2 regions of the Gordonia sp. 34D genome follow, and region 2 is predicted to be linked to the other one. Evidence: riboswitches for the same ligand, from Rfam matches in the RefSeq annotation. Region 2 holds a riboswitch; the other holds the start of a gene.
The links. Region 2 has a riboswitch for cyclic di-AMP ahead of AC1L34_RS10785 (transglycosylase family protein). Riboswitches for the same ligand answer to the same signal wherever they lie in the genome.

Region 1 (5,211 bases), 1.7 Mb from region 2:
CACTCTGATAGGCCACCCGCGCCGCATCGGTCTCCACGGAGAATGATCCGTCCGACGGCAGCGCCTTCGGCACGCTGCCTCCGGCGACGGCAGCCGCGAGTTCTGGTGCCGCATCGATCAGGTCACCGTACGTCCCTTTGCGACCCACATACTCTGGGACGCCTTCGGTGAGCCACAAGGGGGCGCTTGACGCGGTCGTCAGACGGGACGCCACGTGAGTGAGCTCGTGCCGAAGTACCACAGCAAGGGCCTCGCTTGAGAGTCCTCGGGCGGCGGGCGTCAACACGATTCGCTGGCCGACCACCTGCCCCGCCCTGGTGTCGATCATGGTGAACACGGTGGCCGCAGCGGCTGCGGCGGTGTCACCCGGACGGGTGCGGGTAAGGGCCGCAAACTGCTCGTTGGTTGCGGTGGCGATGACCGCGACTCGCTTCACCCAGTCTTTACCCCAGAACGCGGTCACTTCGTCCACTGCTGCGGGCAGGAGCTGCCGGACCTTCGCGGCCTCATTCTCGGCACCACGGTAGAACAGCACTGTTGACGTGCCGCCGCTGGTTTTGACGTCGGTCGCCGCGAGCCCCGGGAACTCCCAGGCACCCACATCCGGCGCTTTGGGGTTCTCCCGAGAGGCCTGCGTCGGATCGGGGGCCAACCCGCCTTCCCCAACAACCTTCCAGTCGTCGCCATAACGAGCGAACGTGAGGCTGCCATGCAAGGTGACAGTCGGCTCGTCGAGCCCCGGCTCAGCTTCGCCACCGAGTGCGTAGTCGAGGTCGACCGGCGTCACCCAAGTGTCTGTCGCGCCCTCGGCCTCCAGCTTTGCGACAAAGTCGTCTGCAAGCAGGTGCTCCGGGCCGTTCTGCGGTGCCACCCGGTAACGGAACTCTTTTACCTTGAGCGGACCAGCGGCCACGGGCGAGTGCTGGGGCTTGCGCCCCGCAGGCTTCTCGACGTCGGCAAAGTTGTCAGCAATCACTTCCAGGTGCTGACGAAACTCGGGACGTGCGGCCCCGTCTACCAACTCCGCCAACCCGCTTCGGTCACCGTTGCGGAGTGTCGATGAGAGTTGATCGAGGAGCGCGGTCACCCCGTCGTACCGCTGCTGCTCAAACGGATTCAGTTGGGTGGTCGCTACCGTCTCTGAGGACGATGATTCCGGAGTGGCATCGGAGCCGCAGGCTGCGAGCGGGAACGCGAAGGCCAGCAGCACCGGCACCACGCAGGCAACGCGACGTGTTCGCACTCAGTACCGTCGCGCGGAGTTGTACGGGCCCGCCTTATCGAGCGGAACAACGGCCACGGGGACTCCGAATGTCGACGCGTGGACCACATAGCCCTCACCGACATACATGCCAACGTGGGTTGCACCCGGGTAGTAAATCACGAGGTCGCCGGGCTTCAACTGGTCTCGTCCCACGGGGGTTCCGCCTGCGAGCTGTGCCTCGCTGGTTCGCGGAATAGTGCGGCCAGCCTGCTGGTATGCCCACAACATGAGGCCCGAGCAGTCGAATTGGTTGGGTCCGGTTGCACCCCACACGTAGGGGTCACCGATTCGCGAGATCGCCGCCTGAACCGCCACCAGTTGGGGCGAGGTCCCCTTCGGTACCGACTTGGGGTCAAATTTGTAGCGGGGACCACGGAGCGCCGCAAGCTGCTTGCCGGTCATCGACTGGTAGATCGCGCGGATCTGGACGGCTTCAATCTGCAGATCAGCCTGCTTGGCTTGCAGTTCGCCCCGCTTCTTCTCTGAGTCGTTGATGGCCCGGGTCGCGGTGTTTGCGGTCTTTTCGGCAGTAGCTTTAGCTACCTTGGCGGTCTGGGCGGTCTTGATGACACTGCGGATATCTGCCGCGCTCTGGCGCGACATCACTTCCAGTCCCGACATATTGTCGAGCAGGCTTTGCGGGGAGTCACTAACGAGCATCGCGTACAGGCGGTTAACGCGGGCGCCGCGGTAGCTAACACGTGCGAGCGCATCGACCTTGCGCTGGGCGGCATCAATCTGCCCCTGCATTGAAGCCAACTGCTTCGCGGCGACGGACGCCTTCTTGCGCTCGACGGACACGATCTTGCGCTGCTTGTCGTACTCGACCTGTGCGGCGTTCATCGCCTCGGCCGTCTTCTCCGCATTTTCCGACAGTGATTTGTACTTGACGAGCAGCTGATCCGCGGATCGGGTGGCCGGATCCGCGGTGGCAGGCGGGCTGACGATGACTGTCAACGCCGCCACCACGGCGACGAACAGTGCTGCGGCTCGCCTTAACGTCCGCATTGGTGCACTTGTTGAGCTCACTCGTACTCGGTCCTTAATACAGGCGAGGGCGGGTCGGCGATAAACGCCGTCCCGCCCTCGGTAAAAATCAGTTAGCAGTCGTCATGCTCAGTAGCGACGGATGCTCAGGAGGTTCCACTCCTTGACGCGGTCCTTCTTCACCGGGACGCCTTCGGTGGACGAGTGGACGAACATGCCGTTACCCGCGTAGATGCCGACGTGGCCGCCACCGTTGAAGACGAGGATATCGCCGGGCTTGGCGTTGCCGAGGCCCGCAACCGGGGTACCGCCGCCGAGCTGACCGTAGCTGTCACGCGGAATGGTCTTGCCAGCCTGACGGAAAGCCCACGAGGTGAGACCGGAGCAGTCAAAGGCATTGGGGCCAGCGGCACCGTAGACGTAGGGCGAACCAATCTTCGACTCAGCTGCGCGCAGCGCCTTCTCAGCGCGCGCCTGCTGCGAGTTACCGAGATTCAGGTTCGGAGCCTTGGGGGTTGCCTGCGGAGGCAGACCCGGAATGTCAAACGTGCCGACATTCGGAATGGTGATCGGCGCGGCGTCTGCTGCGGGGGCAGCTGCGAAAGCCAGCGATCCGCCAATGGCAATCGAGCCGGCGAGGACTGCGGACTTGGCGGCCTTGCGACCGACACTAGGCTGCTCCAAACGATGCTTAGCCACGAAAACACGTACTCCTTGTTGTTCTCCCTCATCGCCGACCGGGTTAGCTGTCGGGTTCGAGCCGGAAGAGATGGCCCTACGCACGCCAGCAAAAGCCGCGAGCGGCTTCACGTTGGTGCGATTCACCCCAATCCGCGTTCCGACTGAACTCGTCGGCCACACGGAGGAAGTGGGTCCCCGGTTCGCCCTCTTTGGTAAGGGCGATTAGGCGCGTCCTTCCGGGTCTCTCGGATTACTCCAAGAAGCCCTAACTGGAAGGTCTCGAAAAGATTACGAAACCCCACCCGCGATGTCTAGCCGTTCGTCACCGGCGTGCCATCGGCGCCCAAATCAGACGGCGCGAAGGGTGCGACCACTTTGGCCCAACAAATCGGCTTCACCTGCGAAAACTTCTTGCTTTGCGGCTTCCGCGACGTCTCCACTGATCAAATCTGTGTCAGCGAACACATCGATGGCATCGGCCAACTCGAGGCCGTTACCTTCGCATGGGCCGAACGACCCATACTCGCTGGTAGTACCAGCAAAGAAGATCTGCATCATGCAGTCATCACAGGCCCTCGCCCGCATCGGACAACGCCCACAATCAATCTTCATGTGATCTGCCTCTCATTTCCGTTCGGTGACCCTGATTCCCGGCCATACCGTCGTTTTGTCCGTCACCTCGTCGCGGATTCAACTTGGAGTGCAGACTACGAGCGCCCCCTGACAAAAGCGCCGTGGAGTGCGCGGGTCCTTGCGTAAGAACGCTCGTGGCGTTTTCCATGCCACCGCTATCTGGAATGCCACCTCATCTGTTTGTCGCTTCATCTGAGTGTCGGAGGGTCGTCGTACGGTGCCCACATGACTGTCGAACAGATGTCGTTCGCCGACCTCCCCGAGTCGGCCGAGTTTGCTACCGCGGCCCTCGCCCAAACCACGTTCGTCGTTGTCGACTTAGAAACCACCGGCGGTAGCTCGGAGACTGATGCCATCACCGAGATCGGTGCCGTCAAGATTCGCGGCGGGGAAGTGCTCGGCGAGTTTGCCACGTTGGTCGACCCCGGCCGTGCCATCCCGCCCCAAATCGTGGCGCTCACCGGCATCACCACCGCGATGCTCTACGACGCGCCCCGCGTGGAAGAGGTGCTGCCCGCATTCTTCGAGTTCGCGCGCGGCAGCATTCTCGTCGCCCACAACGCGCGATTCGATATGGGGTTCCTTCGAAAGGGCGCGGCCCGGATGAATCTGCCGTGGACGTTCACCACATCCCTGTGCACCGTGGTGATGGCACGTCGCATCCTGAGCAAACAGGAGGCACCCAGCGTCAAGCTTTCGGCCCTCGCCGAACTCTTCGACGTGTCTGTCCGGCCCACACACCGCGCCCTGGACGACGCCCGCGCCACCGTCGACGTCTTTCATCGGTTACTCGAACGCGTCGGCAATCAAGGCGTGAGCACTGTCGGCGACTTGACCACGTTCCTCCCTCGCGCAACGGCCGCCATGCGCGCCAAGCGGTCCCTGGCCGCGGCACTGCCACACCGGCCCGGCGTCTACATTTTTCGTGGCCCCGGCGACGAAGTCCTCTATATAGGGACCGCTGTCGATTTGCATCGTCGGGTGACGAGCTATTTCAACGGCAGCGACTCACGCGCACGGATGGCCGAGATGGTGGGGCTGGCCGTGCGTGTCGACCACATTGAATGCGCGCACGCACTTGAGGCAGGCGTCGCCGAGCTCACGCTCCTCGGTGTCCATAAACCCAGTTACAACCGACGATCACGCAATCCTGCGCGCGGTTGGTGGATCACCCTGACGGCTGAGCGCTTTCCCCGACTCAAGGTCACCCGCACTCCCGGCATCGACTCCCTGGGGCCGGTTGCCAACCGCGGACTGGCCGCAGACGTCGCCGATGTCATCTCCGGTGCCGCCGGCCTCCGCACCTGCACCGCCGAGCTCAAGAAGGCCTCCCATCACTTCTGCGAGGGCGGCGGCGCCGCTGATGCCCTGCCAGATCCGTTGGTCGCCGCTTTGCCTGGCGTGTGCCGCGCCGCCAGCGAGCGCCCCCAAACCCTGCCCGACTACCTCTGCCGCGTCGAAGCGGCCCGCTCACTCCTCTCTGGTCGGGCGGACACGCTGTTGACTGCTCTCCGCGACCGCGTCGACTTGCTTGCCGAGCAGCATCGGTTTGAGTCGGCGGCACGTGCGCGCGATCGACTATCGGCGACCATCGAGGTATTGGCGCGTAGCCAACGTCTCGCTGCCGTAGCGGCACGACCCGAGGT
Region 2 (5,211 bases):
GTGATGTCGACCGCAGCAACGTTCGTCGGCTGCCTGTTGGCCGCGGTATTCAACAGTTTTGCCCTGGTGGTGGTCGCGGCGTTCATTGGTTCCGGCACGAGTGCCATCGCCAAGGTGTGCATGGACTCAAGCATCCAGGACGATCTCCCCGAGGAGTCCCGGGCGTCGGCGTTCGGTCGCTCGGAGACCGTGTTGCAGTTGTGCTGGGTGTTTGGTGCCACGCTGGGCGTGCTGCTGCCGACCGAACTGTGGATCGGTTTCAGCGTCGTTACCGCGTTCGTCGGCATTGGGCTGGTTCAGACGGTGCTCACCAGTCGCGGCAGCACCCTCGTCCCCGGGTTCGGTGGACGTCGCCCCGATCACGCTGCCCCCACGATGCCGATTTCGGTGCCGGACCATCTGCACCGCAACTGACTAAGACACCAGCCGCCATCCCCGACAGAAAAGGACCTTCACGTGTTGCAACCGGGAGACAAGAAAGCCCTCGCGATTCTGGGTGCGGTGATTGTCGCCGCACTGGTCATCATTGCGGGCGCCACCACGCTGCTGGTTCGCGGACACGAGAAGCCGCTCCCGACCGTCGCCTTCCAGGCTGGCGATGATCTCACGCAAGCATCGACCCCGCTCTGGTGTTCGGCCACCATGACGGACTGCAAGTTCGCGCGGGCCAACGGTGACGTGAGCCCGATCGTCGCCGATCATGCCGTCGCGATCGGCGATCAAGCCGTCATCAGCGTGCCGAAGGAAGTCGCCGACGGCCCGTGGGCACTCATCGCCGAGTACGCCACCAAGCAGGGCATCCAGCGCGTGCAGTACCTGCATATGCCGAACGAGATGTTCACGCAGGTCCTGCGTAGCGAGCCCGATCGTGTCCTGTTGGGCATCGAGGTTTCGGCAATTTCAGCGGTCATGGAGCAGGTGCCGGGCCAACCCGAGTCCACCGACGGCGACCTCGCTATCCGCGGAGTCTTCGCCGTCCGAACCCTCCCCGTCGGCTTCCAAATCCCCAACATGACCGAACTCCCCGGAGTGAAGGGCTAACGAGCCCCGCTCGCTCCGCTCCCTCGGTTCTCGCATGATGCGTCGATTCCCGCACTACGTCTGACGTAGTGCGGGAATCGACGCATCATGCGAGAACGAGTTTGGGCGGCGCGTTACCGGTCGAGTTCGCGCGTGACGCCGCGAACCACTTCGGAGATACGCTGCGCCGTCTTGCGATCGGGGTAGCGCCCGTTGCGCAGATCAGGCTGCACTTTGCTTTCGAGCAGGGTGATGAGATCGGCGATCAAACCGTGGAGTTCATCAGGCGAGCGCCGCTCGGCGTCGCGTTCGCGACGACCTGCTTCTCGAGCCGCCTCACGCGTATTACGTGCGACGCTGGGCGCAGGTTCGAGCACAGCCACACGCAGCGCCTGCGGCCCACGACGTCCGGCAGCCATGTCGAACTCGACCTTCTGGCCGACCTTCAACTCGCCAACGCCTTCCGGCAGCGCGTCGGCGCGGACGTACACGTCCTCGCCGTCGGTCTGCGACAGGAACCCAAACCCCTTTGCGGAGTCGTACCACTTCACCCGGCCCGTCGGCACAACGATCACCCTCACACTGGTCTGCCACATACAAAAGCGCCTGAGCCCGATGGCAGTCCGAGCAGAGGCGCACTGCACGCGATTCTACCGCCAGGGATACCGTTGATGCCATGCAGACCCAGAAGTCTTCGCGCTTGCTCGCGACGGCCGTCATTCTTTTCGGAATCGGCATGGTCGCCAGCATCGCCCTGCTGTTCCCCGCCGTTCGCGACACCGGCACGGTCATCGTCACGATCGTCTACGTGCTGGCCATGTGCGCGCCCCTCGGATTCTTGTTGGGGCTGATCTTTGCGTTGCTGTCGGGGCGGCGCAGTCGGTGAGCGGAGCCCGCGTCGATCATTACGAGCGACCGTTTCGTCCCGCAACCGACACTGCCACGGTGAAGCGGGCGTTTAGCGCCTACCCGTCGGGCGTCGTCGCAGTGTGCCGCCGCACGGAGGCATCGGATGGGCCGATCGGCATGTCCGCGAGCGCGTTCACGACAGTGTCGTTGGATCCCCCACTGGTGTCGGTTTGCGTCCGAAAAGGATCGACAACCTGGCCCGCACTGCGCAGCGGAACCCTGGGCGTCAGCGTCTTCGCCGCGCACCAGGGCGACATTTGTCGGCAGCTGGCTGGCCCTCCCGCCCAGCGGTTTGACAGTGTGCGGCCAACCACCGACGACTCCGGTGCGGTGTTCATTCCGGGTGCGACGGCGCAACTGGCTTGCACCGTGTTCAACGAGATCGACGCGGGTGACCATCTGTTGATCTTGCTGCGGATCCAGTCGTTGCGGAGCGACCCCGATCTTGAACCCCTGGTGTTTCATGCGAGCAGTTTCCGGGCCCTCGAATCGAGACGGGCACAAGCCTGAGAAGCAGCCGTGTCGGACGTCTCAATTTGGATGTGACGTTTGTCACATAACGGTTGGATAACGAACCGGACACGGGCCGACCATCAGGCCCTGAACAGGGGAGACGCCAACAGTCACGGAAATCGGCCCCTACTCGCCGTTAACATCGCCTTCGCGAAAACGTGAACTGCCGCCGCCAAGTCCGTAGTGTTCGTGTCGGTCGCCATCCTGGTGACCACACCAACGCAGTTGCACCGGTCGCGCCAAGCCTCGCTCCGCCGATGCAACACCCGCAATTTGCAGTTTCAGGAGCGAGGACGGGGGACCCAACATCCTCCGGGACGGTTGGCTACGAAAGTGGACAACCTTGGGGTTAAGTCCCAGTGGCGTCACAACCAGTGACGCCGGTGCGGACCGGGCACCTCTCGCTCGAACCCGACAGCTCACCTCGTAGGCGCGTGGAGAGAGGAAGAAAACGTTATGACCGGACGTCACGCAAAGCAGTCGACGAACACCACCACCAAGACTTTCGCCAAGATTGCCCTCACCGGCGCGATCCTCGGCGGCGGCGCAGCCCTGATGGGCGGCGGCCACGCCTCGGCAGCATCCGATTCCGAGTGGGACCAGGTTGCACAGTGCGAGTCCGGCGGCAACTGGGCCATCAACACCGGCAACGGCTACCACGGCGGGCTGCAGTTCAGCCCGAGCACGTGGTCGAGCCACGGTGGCGGCCAGTACGCCCCGACCGCAGATCAGGCGACCCGCGAGCAGCAGATCGCCGTGGGCGAGCGCGTCCTGGCAACCCAGGGTAAGGGCGCATGGCCGTCGTGCGGTGGCCCGCTGTCCGGCCCGACGCAGCGCACCGCTCCCACGACGCCCGCCAAGCCGGTCAACCCGCTTGCCCCGTCGCAGAAGAGCGACAACGCCCCGAAGACCGACAACGTTAAGTCGTCGGACGAGGCTGTTGCCAAGGTCGACAAAAAGGTCGACGACTCGAACCTGAGCCCCGAGGTCCGCAACGCTTGGAAGGCCGCGAAGAACTCCGGCTACAAGCTGACTCCGGAACAGCTCAACCTGTTCAACCAGAACCAGGGTCTGCTGAACAACATCCGCTGATTCTTGCTCTAGACGAGAGGCCCCCGACCGATGGTCGGGGGCCTCTCGTCTACCTCCTCCCCGTCCCCCACTCCTCGTTCTCGCATGATGCGTCGATTCCCGCACTATGTCGGACATAGTGCGGGAATCGACGCATCATGCGAGAACGGCGGGGAGGCGGGAGGTGCGGTCCGCTCCCGTCATCGCTTGAGAGCACAAAAGGCCGACTAGCCATTCCTGGCTAGTCGGCCTTTTTGAGGTATTGGTTAGCGGTTGACGACCGTCTTGGACTGAATGAACGGGAGATCTTCCGCAGCCTTGGGGAACTCGGTGTCACCAAAGGGTGAAAGTGCGCCCGCGAGGTGCGCAACCAGTTCAGTCACTGCATGCTCGTCACCGATCTCAGTCGGCCAACCGTTGTCTACGTATCCAGTCTTCTTAGCCACGGCCTCATTGTGCCATGCCGCTCCCCTCGGCGGTAACGTTGTCCCAATGAGCCCGGACCTGCCGCTGCGCGGGTTGGCCGATGATCTCTCAACACGTTCCGACGAAGCCCTAGTGGAACTGCTGATTGTTCGGCCCGACCTCGCGTCTCCCCCACCCCGCGGCACCGGTGTCCTCGCGCAACGCGCACTGTCCGCGGCGTCGATCGCACTGGCTGGCGAAAGCATCGACCTGCTGGGCGACGCCGTCCTGGAAGCCTTCCTAGATGCGGCGGCTGAGATCGGCGAGCGCAAGGAACTGCTGGGCCCCGTCAGCCGCGACGACATCGTCGAACGCCTGGGAAAACGCGCATTGCGCGCAGAGATCGATGTGCGCCTAGATTTCCTCCTCGCCCGCGGACTGCTGTGGGGCACCGGACCACTCAAGCGCGGGAAGCACACGCATTGGCTCGGCGGCGCACACCTACCTGCCGCCCTTCCCTGGCGGGCACACAACCTGCTGGGCCCGATGTCGCAACTGTCGGCCGAAACCATTCGCGAACGGATCGACGCCGCCGACGACCGCCAGCGGGAACTCCTGACGACTCTCGCCAAAGGGTCGGCACTCGGTCGCAGCCGCGATGCCGCTCCCAATGCCAACCCCGAAGCGCCCGTCCCACAATTGATCACGCGCGGGCTTTTGGCCCGAGTCGACGAGCAGACCGTCGAACTGCCACCGCAAGTGGCTCAGCTCTTACGCGACCAGCCACCGCTCGAGACCGCGAGTCTGCGGGCCCCCTCGCTCGCCACCACTTCGCCCGGCCGGTTCGACGCCAAAACCGTCGACGCGGCCGGCGCTGGTGAAGCTCTCGAACTACTGCGGCACGCCGACGACCTCATCGAAGCACTCGGTTCGGCCCCCGCCGCGATCCTGCGATCCGGCGGTATCGGAATCCGTGAACTCCGCAGGCTCGCCAAAACCACCGGACAATCCGTCACCCGCGTCGGTCTCCTCGTCGAACTCCTCGCGCAGAACCGGCTACTCGGCTCGGGGACCCCCGACTCCGACAGCCTTGACCTCATGCCCGACAACGTCTTTGCCCCCACCGACGCCGTCGACGCCTGGGCCCACCAAGACAGCACGCGCCGATGGTTGGGGCTGGCACGCGCCTGGCTCGACCTCCCGCGCCGACCCTGGCAAATCGGCGACACCGACCGCGAAGGCAATACGCTCGCCGCACTGTCGTCGGAACTCTTCGACGCCACCGCCATCTCC

Region 1: it holds a riboswitch for cyclic di-AMP, as region 2 does, so the genes downstream of both, AC1L34_RS02895 (C40 family peptidase) here and AC1L34_RS10785 (transglycosylase family protein) in region 2, are expected to answer to the same signal.

What each region holds. Positions count from the first base shown of each region.
Region 1 is NZ_CM155293.1:625,160-630,370, reverse strand. It holds gene AC1L34_RS02905 (peptidase MA family metallohydrolase) at 1-1,243, opposite strand, end outside; gene AC1L34_RS02900 (C40 family peptidase) at 1,244-2,272, opposite strand; gene AC1L34_RS02895 (C40 family peptidase) at 2,381-2,950, opposite strand; cyclic di-AMP (ydaO/yuaA leader) riboswitch at 2,969-3,171, opposite strand; gene AC1L34_RS02890 (hypothetical protein) at 3,281-3,490, opposite strand; gene AC1L34_RS02885 (DEDD exonuclease domain-containing protein) at 3,791-5,211, shown strand, end outside.
Region 2 is NZ_CM155293.1:2,320,516-2,325,726, forward strand. It holds gene AC1L34_RS10760 (MFS transporter) at 1-414, shown strand, start outside; gene AC1L34_RS10765 (DUF2771 family protein) at 457-1,041, shown strand; gene AC1L34_RS10770 (cold-shock protein) at 1,155-1,586, opposite strand; gene AC1L34_RS10775 (hypothetical protein) at 1,697-1,906, shown strand; gene AC1L34_RS10780 (flavin reductase family protein) at 1,966-2,439, shown strand; cyclic di-AMP (ydaO/yuaA leader) riboswitch at 2,707-2,891, shown strand; gene AC1L34_RS10785 (transglycosylase family protein) at 2,899-3,534, shown strand; gene AC1L34_RS10790 (hypothetical protein) at 3,780-3,959, opposite strand; gene AC1L34_RS10795 (helicase-associated domain-containing protein) at 4,006-5,211, shown strand, end outside.